3 regions of the Massilia sp. UYP34 genome follow, and region 2 is predicted to be linked to each of the others. Evidence: predicted binding sites of a transcription regulator. Region 2 holds the regulator's gene; each other region holds the start of a gene.
What was found. The regulator sigma-54, encoded in region 2, starts transcription at its own class of promoters, with help from an activator protein. The targets are predictions, from matches to a motif close to TGGCANGNAANCTGCTTT.

Region 1 (4,996 bases), on a different contig from region 2:
AGGTGGACAGGGTCGAGCAGGCGCCGCAGCGTCCGCACCCCGCCTTGATCTCGGCCGCGCGCAGATTGCCGCGCTCGAGGATCCCGGCCAGCGGCGCGAGGATGGCGCGCATGAAGGCGGCGTCGGGCGCCGGATGGTCTTCCAGCGGGGTGCCGGTGACGGGCACGAACGGCACCACGAAGGGATACACGCCCATGCCCACCAGGCGCTCGCTCATGGCCAGGATGGCCTCGGGCGTGTCGCCCAGCCCGGCCAGGATATAGGTGCTGACCTGGCCCGGGCCGAACACCGCGACCGCGGCCTCGAAGGCGCTGAAATAGCGCTCGAGCGGCACGCTCGCCTTGCCCGGCATGATGCGCGCGCGCACCGCCGGCGTCACCGCTTCCAGGTGCATGCCCAATGAGTCGACGCCGGCATCGCGCATGCGCCGGAACCACGCGTCGTCGTCGGGCGGCTCGCACTGGCCCTGGATCGGCAGGTCGACCGCCGCCTTGACTGCGAACGCGCTCTCGCACAGGATGCGCGCGCCGCGGTCAGTGGCGTTCGGGGTGCCGGTGGTCATGACCATATGTTTCACGCCGTCGAGCAGCACCGCGGCGCGCGCGACTTCGGCCAGCTGCTCCGGCGTCTTGCGCAGGATGGTGCGGCCGGCCGCCAGCGACTGGCCGATCGCGCAGAACTGGCAGGACTTGCGCCGGCTTTCATAGCGGATGCAGCTTTGCAGGACCGTGGTGGCCAGCACGTCGGCGCCGTGCAGGGTGGCGATCTTGGAGTACGGCACGCCGTCGTAGGTTTGCAGCTTGTAGAAGCGCGGCTGGCGCGGAAAGGACACCACGGCCAGCTCGACCCCGTCACGTACGATGCGCGTCGAGCCGTCGGCGCGCGGCGTTGCGACGTAGGGCGAGCTCCAGGCGCCGGCCGTGTGCACCGGGATCATCACCGTGTGGCCGTCGATCGTGACCGCCTTGTGGTCGGTCGGGCCGGCGCCGCCGCGCCGGCTCGGCGCGCCGATGCTGGTGTCGTCCAGCCGCAGTCCGACCGACTGCAGCTGGGCGATCAACTGCTGGTTCATGGGGTTCATGGCTGCTCCAGTGCTTGGGGTGGAATGTGCGCGCCGCGCGGCTCGACCGCCTGCGCCTGCATGGGCTGCATGGGCTGCATGGGCGCCGTCTGGCGCGGATCGATCAAGAGGCTCAGGAGTTCGGGCCGCGCGTAGTGGCCGACCGAATCCATCATGCGCTTGCGTTTCGTGTTCAAGGCCAGGTCCAGGTCGGCCACGACCATGCCTTCGCCGCTGCGCAGCGGCTCGGCCAGCAGCTTGCCCTCGGGCGAGACGATGGCGGTGAAGCAGCCTCCGCGCAGCGCCTTGCGGCGTTCGGGCTCGGGCGTGATCGCCTCGATCTGGGCGTCGGTGAGCCAGCCGGTGGCGTTCACGACGAAGCAGCCCGACTCGAGCGCATGGTGGCGGATGGTCACTTCCATCTGGTCGGCGAAGACCTGCCCCACCATCGAGCCGGGGAACTGGGCGGCATGGATTTCCTCGTGCTGCGCCATCAGCGCGTAGCGCGCCAGGGGATTGTAGTGTTCCCAGCAAGCCAGCGCGCCGAGGCGGCCGACCGCGCTGTCCACCACCTTCAGGCCGCTGGCGTCGCCCTGGCCCCAGACCATCCGCTCGTGATAGGTCGGCGTGATCTTGCGCCGCTTGAGGATCAATTCGCCGTCGGCGTCGAACACCAGCTGCGTGTTGTACAGCGAGCCGTGGTCGCGCTCGTTCACGCCGAGCACCACGACGACGCCGTGGCGCCGGGCCGCGGCGCCGACGGCGTGGGTCACCGGCCCCGGCACCGTCACCGCACGCTCATACAGCAGCAGGTGCTCGGGACCCTGCTCGAAAGGCGGCTGGATGAAGGAGAAGTAGGGATAGTAGGGCACGAAGGTCTCCGGGAACACCGCCAGTTGCGCGCCCCGCGACGCGGCCTGCGCGATGGCGTCGCAGACCTTCGCGACGGTGCCGTCGGCGCTGTCCAGGTCCGGCGCGATCTGCACCGCCGCCGCCCTGACCACCCTGTTCGCTTGATTCATGGTGCCGCCCTCCTTCGCTGCCTACAGGGTCCAGGTATCGATGACGACCGCGTTGTCGCGCAGGTGCAGCAGCTTCAGGTCGAGCACATCGAGCGGGCTGATCGGACGGATGCCTTCGATCAGCGCCGGCTCGCCATGGCCGTACAGCGCCTGCAGCGCGAAGCGGCAGGCATACACCTTGCCGCCCTCTTCCATGAACTTGGTGAGCTGCCTGCTGTAGTTCTGGTGGCCCGGGAAAGCTTCGTCGCCGATGGTCGGGAAGCCGCGCTGGATGCCCAGGGTCACGCCCGGTCCGTACATCAGGATCGAGGTTTCGTAGCCCTTGCGCTGCAGGCGGGTGGCCTGCAGCATGTTGACGAAGCCGATCGATCCTTCGTACGCCACCGTGTGGAAGGTCACCAGCGCTTTCTCGCCCGGCTTCGCCTTGACGTCCTCGAATACCTTCTCCTCGTAGTCCACGAAGAAGTCGCCTTTCTGGTGCTTGGCTTGGGTAACTGCTGGCATGGTAGTGCTCCTGTCTAGTGGTTGAATTGGTGCGGGGAACCGACGTCCGCACAGGGGAATTGATTGCATGCTCCGTGCCAGTCAATGCCGCGAAGGACAGGCATTGAATGGAGCGTTGTCCATTCAAGCCGCCGTCCAAGAGGCATGCCGGCGCGGTGCGCGACAGCGATCCGGTCAAACCGTGCAGTCAATGACGACGGCATCACCGGAGCGCGGCGCGCCTGGCCTGCGGTATGCCTGGCATGCGGCGGTGCGGCGCATGCCACATGACGGCGCGCGCTGCACCGCCGCATGTCAGGCATACCGCAGCGCCGGTGCGCCGCCTTGCGCCAGCGCGGCGATGTGCGCCGCCAGGTATTCGGCATCGCGCGCCACGCCCGAGAAGCGGCCCGAACCCCAGGTATGCAGCCAGGGCAGGCCGAGGAAGTACAGTCCCGGCTGGCCACTGATGCCGCGCGCATGGACCGGATGGCCGCGCCCATTGAAGACCGGCGCATTGACCCATTTGAAATCCGGCGCGAAGCCGATGCACCAGATCACGGCCGTGACGCCCTCGGCGCGCAGGTCGAGCGTGTCCTCCTGCGCGCTGTCCGGCTCCCATGGCGCCACGTAGGCGGCGCCGGGCGGCGCGGCGATGCCCTGGGACGCGATCCAGTGGTCGATCGAGGCATTGATGCGGTTGTAGACATGGTCGGCCTGGTCCAGGTTGGCCTTCAGGTTGGGGGCGAAAGCGAGACGCGTTCCCTCCAGGCCGGTCAGGGCGCCGTGCAGCCGCATGCCCTGCAGTGCGAAGGCGCGCAGGTCGATGTCGCGCCCGCCGTCGCGCCCGGTGACGTAGTGGTTGGTGTTGTCGCGCACGCCTTCACGCAACGGATGCTCGCCGACCGCCTTGTCGTAATAGCCCATGTCGGCCAGCCAGTCGACCACGTCGCGGCCGCGATAAAAGCGCGCGCAGCGCGGCGCGTCGCCGGTGGCCAGGTGGACCCGGCGGCCGGCCAGGTGCAGGTCTTCCGCGATCTGCGCGCCGGACTGGCCTGAGCCGACCACCAGCACCGCGCCGTCGGGCAGGCTGTGCGGGTTGCGGTAGTCGGCCGAGTGCAGCTGCACGATGCCGGCCGGCAGGCGTTCGGCCAGGCGCGGCACGATCGGCTCCTGGTAGCAGCCGGAGGCCACCACGACCTGGCCCGCGGTGGTCGCGCCGATGCTGGTGCGCAGCGCGAAGCCGCCGCCCGCAAGCGGCGCCACCTCGCGCACCTCGACGCCCTCGCGCACCGGCGCGTTCACCTTGGCGATGAAGCCGTCCAGGTAGTCGACGATCTGCTCGCGCTTCATGAAGCCGTGCGGATCGTCGCCGGCATACGGATGGCCTGGCAGCTGGCATTGCCAGTTCGGGGTCACCAGCGAGAACGCGTCCCAGCGCTGGGTGCGCCAGGCATGCGCCTGCGCGTGCTTTTCGAACACGACGTGGCCGATGCCGGCCTGCTGCAGGTAGTAGCTCATGGACAGGCCGGCCTGGCCACCGCCGACGATGGCGACGTCGACATGCGCATCGAGCGCAGGCAGGATGGTGGGGATGGTCATGCGGTTTCTCCGGTAGGAAGGTTGGAAGGCGACGCCGGCCTGGCCGACCGGCCGGCGTAGCCGGCTTGCGGGGTGTGGCAGGGCGGATAGCTGGCCAGGTCGGCCTGCATCAGGTGATGCGGCCGTCCCAGCAGGGTTTCCTCGTGCAGCACATGCCAGTCGAGGCGCTGGAACAGGGGCACGTTCTGGCTTTGCACGTGGGCGCGAAACACGCGGCAGCCCAGCGCGCCGGCGCTGGCGACCGCCAGGCGGATGAGGGTGACGCCGAGCCGGGCGTGCTTGCGCCATGCGGGATCGACGGCCAGCCGCGAACCGAACCACAGGCCCCCGCCCTCGTCGTGGATGCGCACGGTGCCGATCACCTGGTCGGGCAGGCCGGCCAGGCACGACAGCGCGACCAGCAGCTGCGCGCGCTCGTCGACCGCGTCGCGGTCGTCATGCGCGAAGATGCCCTGCTCTTCGCAGAACACGGCGCGGCGCAGGCGGTAGGCTTGTTCCGATTCCCATGGCAGGGTGACCCATTTCACGCGAAACTCGCTGGGCAGATAGGCGAGAGGCAGCTCGTTCATCATGATCGTTCTCCTGGCGGGCGATGCATGGATTGAATGCATGGGGCGTGCCAATCAATCGCGCCGCAGGCTGGACTTGACTGCAGGCGCCTGCGGTCATTCCGGGCCACGGCGCGCCCGCCGCTTCTGGCACGCGCCTTGCATCGGGCCAGAGGAGGAAGGCGGTTTTTCGCGTCATCCGCGCTTTCCATACATTCGCTCCATACAATCGGCGCTAGGTGTCGCTGCACGATGGCGCGCAGTGGCGCATCATGCGGGTG
Region 2 (4,996 bases):
CCAGAAGCGCGACGGTGGTTCCGACCTGTGGGTCGACGGCCAGGCCGAGCGCATCGAGTACGACGAGCGATCGGAACTGGTGCGCCTGTATTCCAACGCCGTCGTGCGCGAACTGGAAGGCGCGCGCATGACCAACCAGATCACCGGCCCGTTCATCTCCTACGACAACCGCAAGGAAGTGGCCACGGTGCGTAACGACACCAGCGGCCAGAGCAAGGTTGGCGGCGGCCGCGGCACCCTGATCCTGGCGCCCAAGCGCGCACCAGGCGGAGGCGCCCAATGACGGCGATTCCGATGGAGCTGGACGATTGCAGCACCCTGGTCGTCAAGGGCCTGCAGAAAAGCTATGGCAAGCGCCTGGTGGTGCGCGACGTGTCGCTGCAGGTCGAGTGCGGCGAGGTGGTCGGCCTGCTGGGCCCGAACGGCGCCGGCAAGACCACGTCGTTCTACATGATCGTGGGCCTGGTGCCGTCGGACGCCGGCTCGATCGACATCAACGGCACCGACATCACCAGCCTGCCGATCCACCGCCGCGCCGTATTGGGCCTGTCCTACCTGCCGCAAGAGGCGTCGGTGTTCCGCAAGCTGACGGTGGAAGAGAACATCCGCGCCGTGCTCGAGCTGCAAAAGGACAATGGCAAGCCGCTGTCGAAAGACCAGATCAACGAGCGCCTCGACACCCTGCTGGCCGACCTGCAGATCGAGAAGCTGCGCGAGAATCCGGCGCTGTCGCTGTCGGGCGGCGAGCGCCGCCGCGTGGAGATCGCGCGCGCGCTGGCGACCAATCCGCGCTTCGTGCTGCTGGACGAACCGTTCGCCGGCGTCGACCCGATCGCCGTGATCGAGATCCAGCGCATCGTGCGCTTCCTGAAAGAGCGCCGGATCGGTGTCTTGATCACCGACCACAACGTGCGCGAGACGCTTGGCATCTGCGACCGCGCCTACATCATCAACCAGGGCGCGGTGCTTGCCTCCGGCCGTCCTGACGACATCATCGCGGACGAGTCGGTGCGCCGCGTGTACCTGGGTGAACACTTCCGCATGTGAGCGACGCCTAGATGAAACAGTCCCTGCAACTTCGCACTTCGCAGCACCTCGCGCTCACGCCGCAACTGCAGCAGTCGATCCGGTTGCTGCAGCTGTCGACGCTCGAACTGCACCAGGAGATCGAGCAGATACTGGGCGATAACCCCTTGCTCGAGCGGCTCGACGATCCGCTCGACCGTTCGGTGCGTTTGCTGGCCGATGGCGCCATCAACAATGCGCCCGCCAATGGCGAAGCGCCGCCGGCGCCCGGCCAGCAGGCCGAGGGCCAGGACGCGCCGGCGCAGGAGGGCGAGAGCCTCGAGAGCGGCGCCGACAACGATCGCGTTGATGCTGACTGGAGCGAGGGCGGCGCGCCGTCGTCCGGCGGCGGCGAGGACGAGGACGGCCGCCCGCAGCTGGAAGCCTGCGCCATCACCCTGCGCGAACACCTGATGGAGCAGGTGCGCGAAGCCACCTTGTCGGTGCGCGACCGTGCGCTCGCCGAGCTGGTGATCGATGCGCTGGACGACAACGGCTATCTCGACGAGCCGCTCGACGAGATCCACGCGCGGCTGCCCGAAGAACTCGAGATCGAGATCGACGAGCTGCGCTGCGCGCTGGCGCTGGTGCAGAGCATGGACCCGGTGGGCGTCGGCGCGCGCAGCGCGTCCGAGTGCCTGGCGCTGCAGATCCGGCGCATGCCGGGCGTGCCAATGGTCACGCGGCGCATGGCCCTGACCATCGTCGAAGGTTACCTGACCTGGTTCGCCCAGCGCGAATACAGCAAGCTGAAAAAAGCGCTCGACTGCGACGACGAAGACTTGCGCGAGGTGCAGGCCGTGGTGCGCCAGTGTAATCCGCATCCGGGTGCGGTCTTCGCCTCGAACGTGTCGGACTACGTGGTGCCGGACGTGATCGTGCGCCGCGCCAAGAGCGGCTGGGCGGTCACCCTGAACCCGGACGTGATGCCGCGCCTGCGCGTGAACAGCCTGTATGCCAGCCTGCTCAAGCAAGGCAAGAGCGAAGCGCAGATGGGCGCGCAGCTGCAGGAAGCGAAGTGGCTCATCAAGAACATGCGCCAGCGGTTCGACACCATCCTGCGCGTGGCGGAGGCGATCGTCGAGCGCCAGCGCAACTTTTTCTCCCACGGCGCGGTTGCCATGCGGCCCCTTGTTTTACGCGAGATAGCTGATACACTAGGCCTACACGAGAGCACAATTTCTCGTGTCACAACCCAGAAATACATGCTGACCCCGCACGGCATGTTTGAGTTGAAGTATTTCTTCGGTAGCCACGTTGCCACCGAGGCGGGAGGCGAAGCATCCTCGACGGCAATCCGTGCGCTCATCGCACAATTGACAGGAGCAGAAGACCCTAGGAACCCATTATCCGACAGCAAGATCGCGGAGATGCTCGGGGAACAAGGCATGGTCATTGCGCGCCGGACGGTTGCAAAATACCGTGAAGCCCTCAAGATACCCCCTGTAAGCCTCCGCAAGTCCTTGTAACTGCGCCGTCCACACCCGTCGTGCCTTGTCGCGTTGGTGTGGTCCACACGGTGCATCATTTTCAAAGGAGTGTGTATGAACCTCACAATCAGTGGCCATCATCTCGAAGTGACCCCCGCCATCCGTGAATACGTTCAGAATAAGCTCGAGCGCATCATTCGCCATTTCGACCAGGTGATCGACACCCATGTCTTCCTGGCCGTCGACAACCTCACTGAAAAAGAAAAAAGGCAGAAAGCAGAGATCAACGTCCAGGTGTCGGGCAAGACCCTGCACGTGGCAAGCGTCGCGCAAGACCTGTACGCGGCGATCGATACGCTGATGGATAAGCTGGACCGACAGATCCTCAAACACAAGCAAATGCTGAAGGACCATAGCCGTACTTCGATCAAGCGCCTGCCGGAGCGTGGCAGCGAAGAGGCCGCTGCCGCCTGACCAGGCGCAGGGCTCACACCAGCTAAGGGCGTCTGAGGGGACGCCCTTTTTGCATCCGCCTTTCCGGTTTTACCCGCAGCGCGTGTTCGGTAAAATGCAGGTCTCTCCATGATGGATCACCCCATGACCGACCATGTCCTGACCCGCATCGCCAACCGCACCGGCATCATCACCCTGGACCGCCCGAAGGCGCTCAATTCGCTGTCGCTCGCGATGGTGCGCGCGCTGACCGTGGCGCTGCGCGCCTGGCAGGATGACGCGCAGGTCGAGGCGGTGGTGCTGACCAGCAGCAGCGAGAAGGCCTTGTGCGCGGGCGGCGACATCCGCTTCTTCCATGAGGTCGGCCATGCGACGCCGATGGGCGGCAGTGCGTTGCTCGAGGATTTCTTCACCGAAGAATACGCGCTGAACCACCTGATCCATTTCTATCCGAAGCCCTACATCGCCGTCATGGACGGCGTGGTAATGGGCGGCGGCATGGGCATCGCCCAGGGCGGCCCGGATTGCGGCCTGCGCATCGTGACCGAGCGCACCAGGATGGCCATGCCCGAGGTGAACATCGGCCTGTTCCCAGACGTCGGCGGCAGCCATTTCCTGTCGCATGCGCCGGGACGGCTCGGCTATTACCTGGGCCTGACCGGGCTGACGATCGGCGCCGCCGACGCGCTGCATATCGGGCTGGCCGACCTGTTCGTGCCCGGCGCCGAACTGCCGGCCCTGCATGCGTTGATCGCGTCCACGCCCGGCGCCGCGCTGCCGGCGGCGATCCGCGCCTTCGCGGCGCCATTTTCCGCGCTGGCGGGCGAGAGCGAATTGCCGTCGCTGCGCACGCGCATCGACGCCCATTTCGGCGCGGCCTCGGTGGCCGCGATCATGGCCTCGCTCGAAGGCGACGCGACGCCGTTCGCGCAGCGGGCCCTGGCGGCGATGCGCCAGCGTTCGCCCCTGATGATGTGCGTGACCCACGAACTGCTGGCGCGTGGCGCGCAGCTGTCCGTGGCCGACTGCCTGCGCATGGAGCGCACGCTGGTGCGCCACAATTTCGAGCATGGCGAAGTGCTCGAAGGCGTGCGCGCGCTCGTCGTCGACAAGGACAATGCGCCGCAATGGAACCCGCCATCGCTCGAACAGGTGACGCCGCAGATGGTGGCACGCTTTTTCGAACCGGTGTGGCCGGCGCATGCGCATCCGCTCAGGCACCTCGCATAATCACGGCGAACATATTCATTTTTGCGTGACAGCGTATCGGCGGGGTGTGAACATCGGGCCTTCATGACCTGAAAGGACACCCGATGCGCCTGACCGCCTTGCTGATCTCGATGACCTTATGCGGCGCCGCCGCTGCCCAGGACTATCAGCCAACTTTCGATCCGAGCCGGCTCAAGGGTCCGGCAGCAGGGCCGGTCAACGAGATCATGGTGCTCGGTTCACCCCACTTGTCGCACTTGCCCAAGACGTTCCAGCCTGCCAGCCTGTCCTTGCTCAACGAGCGGCTGGCGGCGTGGAAGCCGCAGGCGATCGCGGTCGAAGAGCGCTCCGGGCCGCAATGCGATTTTCTGCGCCGTCACGCGGCGCGTTATGCGGAGACGGTCGAGACCTATTGCCCGGATACCGCGGCGGCGAAGGCCGCAACCGGTCTGGACGTTCCCGAAGCGACGGCGCAAGCGGAGAAGCTGCTGGCCGGATGGCCGGCGACGCCGTCGCCTGCCCAGCGGCGACGCCTGGCGGCCTTGTTCCTGGCGGGTGGAGAGCCGGCATCGGCTGCGGTCCAGTGGTTCCATTTGCCGGCCGGGGAGCGCCGCGCCGGCGACGGCCTGGATGCCGCCCTGGTCGAGCAGCTGCGAAAGCTCGCGGTCGATCCCGACGAAAGCGTGATGATCGCGGCGCGCCTGGCGGCCCGGCTGGGTCATGAACGCGTGTATGCGATGGACGATCAATCGGCAGGCCGTCCGTACACCGACCGCAAGGCGGCCGGCGAGGCGATCATGAAGGCCTGGGACAATCCGGCCAACCGCGCGCTCCGGCAG
Region 3 (4,996 bases), on a different contig from region 2:
GTCGACGTGTTCGCTGGAAAACAGGTCGGGGTCGCGCCACAGCGGCTCGCCGTCGACGCGCCAGAAGATGTTCAGCGCCCAGCGCGGCAGCGGTTCACCCGGATACCATTTTCCCTGGCCGTAGTGGAGCAGCCCGCCCGGCGCGAACCTGTCCTTCAGTCGCTGCGCCAGCGTGCCGGCCAGCGCGCGTTTCCGCTCGCCGTGCGCCTGGGTATTCCACTCCGGCGCGTCCATGTCGTCGATCGAGACGAAGGTGGGCTCGCCGCCCTGGGTCAGGCGCACGTCCTGGGCCAGCAGATCGGCGTCGACCTGCCGGCCCAGGCGGTCGATGGCCTGCCAGTCGGCGTCCGAATACGGTTTGGTCACGCGTGGGTCTTCATGGATGCGGGTGATCGTCATCTCGTGGACGAACGTGACCTCGGCCTCGTCGCTGAAGCCCGTCACCGGCGCCGCCGACGAGGGCTGCGCCGTGCAGGCGAGCGGGATATGGCCTTCGCCCGCCAGCATGCCCGAGGTCGGGTCGAGCCCGATCCAGCCGGCGCCGGGGATGTACACCTCGGTCCACGCGTGCAGGTCGGTGAAGTCTTCGATGGCGCCGCTCGGACCGTCGAGCGCCTCCTGGTCGGCGCGCAGCTGGATCAGGTAGCCGGAAACGAAACGCGCCGCCAGCCCCATCGTGCGCAGGATCTGCACCAGCAGCCAGCCGCTGTCGCGGCACGAGCCGGTGCGCTTCTCCAGCGTGTCTTCCGGCGTCTGCACGCCGGGCTCCATGCGCAGCAGATAAGCGATGTCGCGCTGCAGGCGCTGGTTGATCGCCACCAGGAAGTCGGCGGTATTCATCGGCTCCGCCAGCAGCTCGCGCCGCGCCGCCGCCACCCATGCCCGCAGCAGCGGGCCGGCCGGCTCAGGCTGGGCGTAGGCGCTCAGTTCCCCCTGCAACTGCTCGGGATAGGCAAAGGGAAAATGCTCCGCATATTGCTCAACGAAGAAGTCGAAGGGATTGATGACGGTCATGTCGGCGACCAGGTCGACAGTAAACTCGAGCGTATCCGTTTTTTCCGGGAACACGAAGCGGCCGATGTAATTTCCGTATGGGTCTTGCTGCCAGTTGATGAAATGCTCCTGCGGCAGCACCGACAGCGAATACGACAGGATCGGCGTGCGCGCGTGCGGCGCCGGACGCAGGCGCACCTCATGCGGCGAGAGGGTGACTTGCCGGTCGTAGCGGTAACTGGTCTTGTGGTGCAGCGCGATACGGATAGCCATGCGGGCGTGCCTTTATAGGAGAGATCACGAACAATACCAGCACATCGATACATGCCTGTTTCAACTGTGCATAAGCATGATTCATACCCGCAATATAATGGGTTCGTGCGGCCTTGCCGAGCTGGCACGTTTCTTGATTGCACTGATGCCACTGGAGGGCCCAATGCCGAACTTTTACAATGAAATGTATTCCTCTGCGGCAACAGCAAGGCCTCACTATGACGCGTTCGCGCGCTGGCTCGCCTCGCAGCCGCCGGAGCTGATCGCGCAAAAGCGGGTCGAAGCCGAACTGACTTTCCAGCGGGTGGGGATCACCTTCGCGGTCTATGGCGACAACGCCGGCAAGGAGCGCTTGATCCCGTTCGACATCATTCCACGCGTGATCAATGCCGCCGAATGGGCCAGGCTGCAGGCCGGCCTGGTGCAGCGGGTGACGGCGCTGAACCGTTTCCTGCACGATGTCTACCACAGGCAGGATATCCTGAAGGCGGGCATCATTCCGTCCGGGCAGATCCTGAACAATGCGCAGTACCGCCCCGCCATGCAGGGCATCCAGGTTCCTTCCAATATCTACGCCCATATCGCCGGGGTCGACATCGTGCGCGCAGGTGAGGGCGAGTTTTATGTTCTGGAGGACAATCTGCGAGTGCCGTCCGGCGTGTCCTACATGCTGGAAAACCGCAAGATGATGATGCGGCTGTTCCCCGCCCTGTTCGCGCGCAACCGCGTGGCGCCAGTGGAGCACTATCCCGACCTGCTGCTCGACAATCTGCGCACCGTGGCGCCGGACGGACCGCTTGACCCGACCGTGGTCGTGCTCACGCCCGGCATGCACAACTCGGCCTATTTCGAACACGCCTTCCTGGCCCAGCAGATGGGTGTGGCGCTGGTGCAGGGGCAAGACCTGTATGTCAGCGACGACACCGTCTACATGCGCACCACGCGCGGGCCGAAGCAGGTCGACGTCATCTATCGCCGCATCGACGACGACTACCTCGATCCACGCGCCTTCCGCGCCGAGTCCACGCTGGGCGTGCCGGGCCTGCTCGACGCGGTGCGCGCCGGGCGGGTCGGCCTGGCCAACGCCATCGGCACCGGGGTGGCCGACGACAAGTCGATCTATCCCTTCGTGCCGGACATGATCGAATTCTACCTGGGCGAAAAGCCGATCCTGAACAATGTGCCGACCTACCAGTGCCGGAAAAAGGAAGACCTGGCCTATACCCTGTCCCGGCTGCCCGAGCTGGTGGTGAAGGAAGTACACGGCGCCGGCGGCTACGGCATGCTGGTCGGGCCGGCCTCGACCCACGCCGAGATCGAGGCCTTTCGCGAGCGCCTGGTGGCCAACCCGGACGGCTATATCGCCCAGCCCACGCTGGCCTTGTCGGCGTGCCCGACCTATGTCGAATCGGGCATCGCGCCGCGCCACATCGACCTGCGTCCCTTCGTCTTGTCGGGCAAGACCGTGTCGATGGTGCCGGGCGGCCTGACCCGGGTGGCGCTGCGGGAAGGTTCGCTGGTGGTCAATTCATCGCAGGGCGGCGGCACCAAGGATACCTGGATACTGGAGAACTAGCATGTTGAGCCGCACCGCAGACCACTTGTTCTGGATGGCCCGCTACACCGAGCGCGCCGAAAACACGGCCCGCATGCTCGATGTCCGGGTCCAGCATTCGCTGATGCCGCAGTCGGGGCAGGCCGAGCAGCAGGGCTGGCGCAGCATGCTGGTCGTGTCCGAGCTGGAGGAGCAGTTCGAGGCCAAATACCCCGCGCTCACGCAGAAGGACGTGATCGACTTCATGGTCCGCGATCCGGACAACCTGTCCTCGATCACGAGCTGCCTGCGCGCGGCGCGCGAGAATGCGCGCGCCGTGCGCGGCGCCCTGACCACCGAGGTGTGGGAAACCGAGAACACGACCTGGCTGATGCTGCAGCAGCATCTCGACAAGCGCACCTTCGAGCACGATCCCGGCCAGTTCCTGGAATGGGTCAAGTACCGCTCGCACATGTCACGCGGCGTCACGCTGGGCACCATGCTCCAGGACGAGGCGTTCAACTTCATCCGCCTCGGCACCTTCCTGGAACGGGCCGACAATACGGCGCGCATCCTCGACGTCAAGTTCAGGTTCGGCGGCGCCGATGCCGCCCAGGCCGGGACGCAGGCAGAGTTCTACCAGCTGGCGGCGCTGCTGCGCTCGGTGTCCGCCTTCGAGACCTACCGCAAGGTCTACCGGGACGCCATCACGTCGACGCGGGTGGCCGAACTATTGATACTGCAAGAGAAAATGCCGCGCTCGCTGGTGGCGTGCATGGCCGCGGTGGTGGCCAACCTGAAGGACGTGCGTAATGCGCAGTCGCACGATACCGAGCGCCTGGCCGTGGAGCTGTACGCCATGCTGCAATCGGCCCCGATCGGCGACATCCTCGAAGAAGGCCTGGACGCCTTCCTGACGCGCTTCCTGGCGTCGGTCGACGCGCTGGGCAACGGCATCAGCCGCGACTTCCTGATCCCGATCGAGCCGGCCCCGCCGGACCAGGGACAGACCCAGTCGCAGACGCAGACCCTGGGCGGGATGACCCAGACCCAGACGGCGTGACGGGACGCACCAGCATGGCGCGCGCTGCACCGTTTCGAGAAAAACGGCGCCGCCGAGCGTCATGACGGTGCGCCTGCTCAGGCTCCCTGCGTGGCGGGCGCCGGCGTCGCGGCCGGCTTGACCGGGGCCGTCTCTTTCCCGATCCGGGCGCGCACGACGCGGTGCACGAAGTGCAGCTTTTCCAGTACCGGCGGGCTGAGCGTGAACGGATAGGAGTCCGGCATCCCGATGCTGCGATTGAGGCTGTTGAGCACGTAAGTCAGCGCGAACCAGTCGCTCAGGGTATCGTCGAACGCGTCCGTCCTGGTCGGCAGGGTGATGCCGTCGAGCGCAGGCTCGTCGGCCTGGCGCGGCTTGAGCTGCAGGCCGCAAGAGTGCGCCGTCTCCAGCGTATCGATCATGTGCAGGTAGTGGGCCCAGGTCTCGGCCCAGTCTTCCCATGGGTGCGAGCTGGCATAGCTGCTCACGAAACGCTCGGCCCAGTCGTCGGCCGGCCCATTCTCGTAATGGCGCTTCAGGCTCTCGCCATAATCCTGGCGTTCGTCGCCGAACAGGGAGCGGTATTCGTCGAGCCACGGGCTGCCGGCCACCAGGCGGTCGAAATAGTAATGGCCGCTTTCGTGACGAAAATGACCCAGCAGCGTGCGATAGCGCTCGTGCATCTGCTCGCGCGTGCGTTCGCGCTCGGCCGGATCGGCTTCGGCAATGTTCAGGGTGATCACGCCGTTGGCATGGCCGGTCATTACGGACTGATCCGTCACGCCGTCTTCCAGGAACTGGAATGCAAGGCCGGTCTCCGGCTCGGCTTCCTTCGACGCGGGGGTCAGGTTCAGCGTCGCCAGCGAAAACAGCAGACGGCGCTTGGCCGCTTCGAGACGCGCCCACAGGATGCGGTTTTTTTCGGACGTCAGCGCCGGGATGACGACGGTCAGCTGACACGAGGCGCACAAATCGTGCGGGTCGTCCGCAGGCAGCATCCAGTTGCATACATTGTGCTGAACATAATTGCTGCACTGTTTATAGACCTTGCCTGCGTCGATGCTGTTCAGGCTGCGCCACAGGCCGTCCCCAGTCTGCTCGAAGCTGTTGACGCTGCGCGTGGCCGGCTGGTAGCCAAGCGTGCTGTCGCAGTT

Region 1: ACZ9AQ_RS15915 (MSMEG_0572/Sll0783 family nitrogen starvation response protein) is a predicted target of sigma-54. The motif match lies at 2,649-2,666, and genes of this name have one in related genera.
Region 3: ACZ9AQ_RS17610 (circularly permuted type 2 ATP-grasp protein) is a predicted target of sigma-54. The motif match lies at 1,389-1,406, and genes of this name have one in related genera.

What each region holds. Positions count from the first base shown of each region.
Region 1 covers NZ_JBWBRF010000010.1:28,125-33,120, forward strand. Annotated here, with positions in the region: gene ACZ9AQ_RS15905 (MSMEG_0568 family radical SAM protein) at 1-1,081, opposite strand, end outside; gene ACZ9AQ_RS15910 (Nit6803 family nitrilase) at 1,078-2,082, opposite strand; gene ACZ9AQ_RS15915 (MSMEG_0572/Sll0783 family nitrogen starvation response protein) at 2,104-2,586, opposite strand; gene ACZ9AQ_RS15920 (MSMEG_0569 family flavin-dependent oxidoreductase) at 2,881-4,167, opposite strand; gene ACZ9AQ_RS15925 (MSMEG_0567/Sll0786 family nitrogen starvation N-acetyltransferase) at 4,164-4,739, opposite strand.
Region 2 covers NZ_JBWBRF010000001.1:42,516-47,511, reverse strand. Annotated here, with positions in the region: gene lptA (lipopolysaccharide transport periplasmic protein LptA) at 1-283, shown strand, start outside; gene lptB (LPS export ABC transporter ATP-binding protein) at 295-1,047, shown strand; gene ACZ9AQ_RS00220 (RNA polymerase factor sigma-54) at 1,059-2,534, shown strand; gene hpf (ribosome hibernation-promoting factor, HPF/YfiA family) at 2,610-2,969, shown strand; gene ACZ9AQ_RS00210 (enoyl-CoA hydratase/isomerase family protein) at 3,093-4,178, shown strand; gene ACZ9AQ_RS00205 (DUF5694 domain-containing protein) at 4,262-4,996, shown strand, end outside.
Region 3 covers NZ_JBWBRF010000012.1:109,785-114,780, forward strand. Annotated here, with positions in the region: gene ACZ9AQ_RS17605 (transglutaminase family protein) at 1-1,266, opposite strand, end outside; gene ACZ9AQ_RS17610 (circularly permuted type 2 ATP-grasp protein) at 1,430-2,842, shown strand; gene ACZ9AQ_RS17615 (alpha-E domain-containing protein) at 2,844-3,863, shown strand; gene ACZ9AQ_RS17620 (zinc-binding metallopeptidase family protein) at 3,941-4,996, opposite strand, start outside.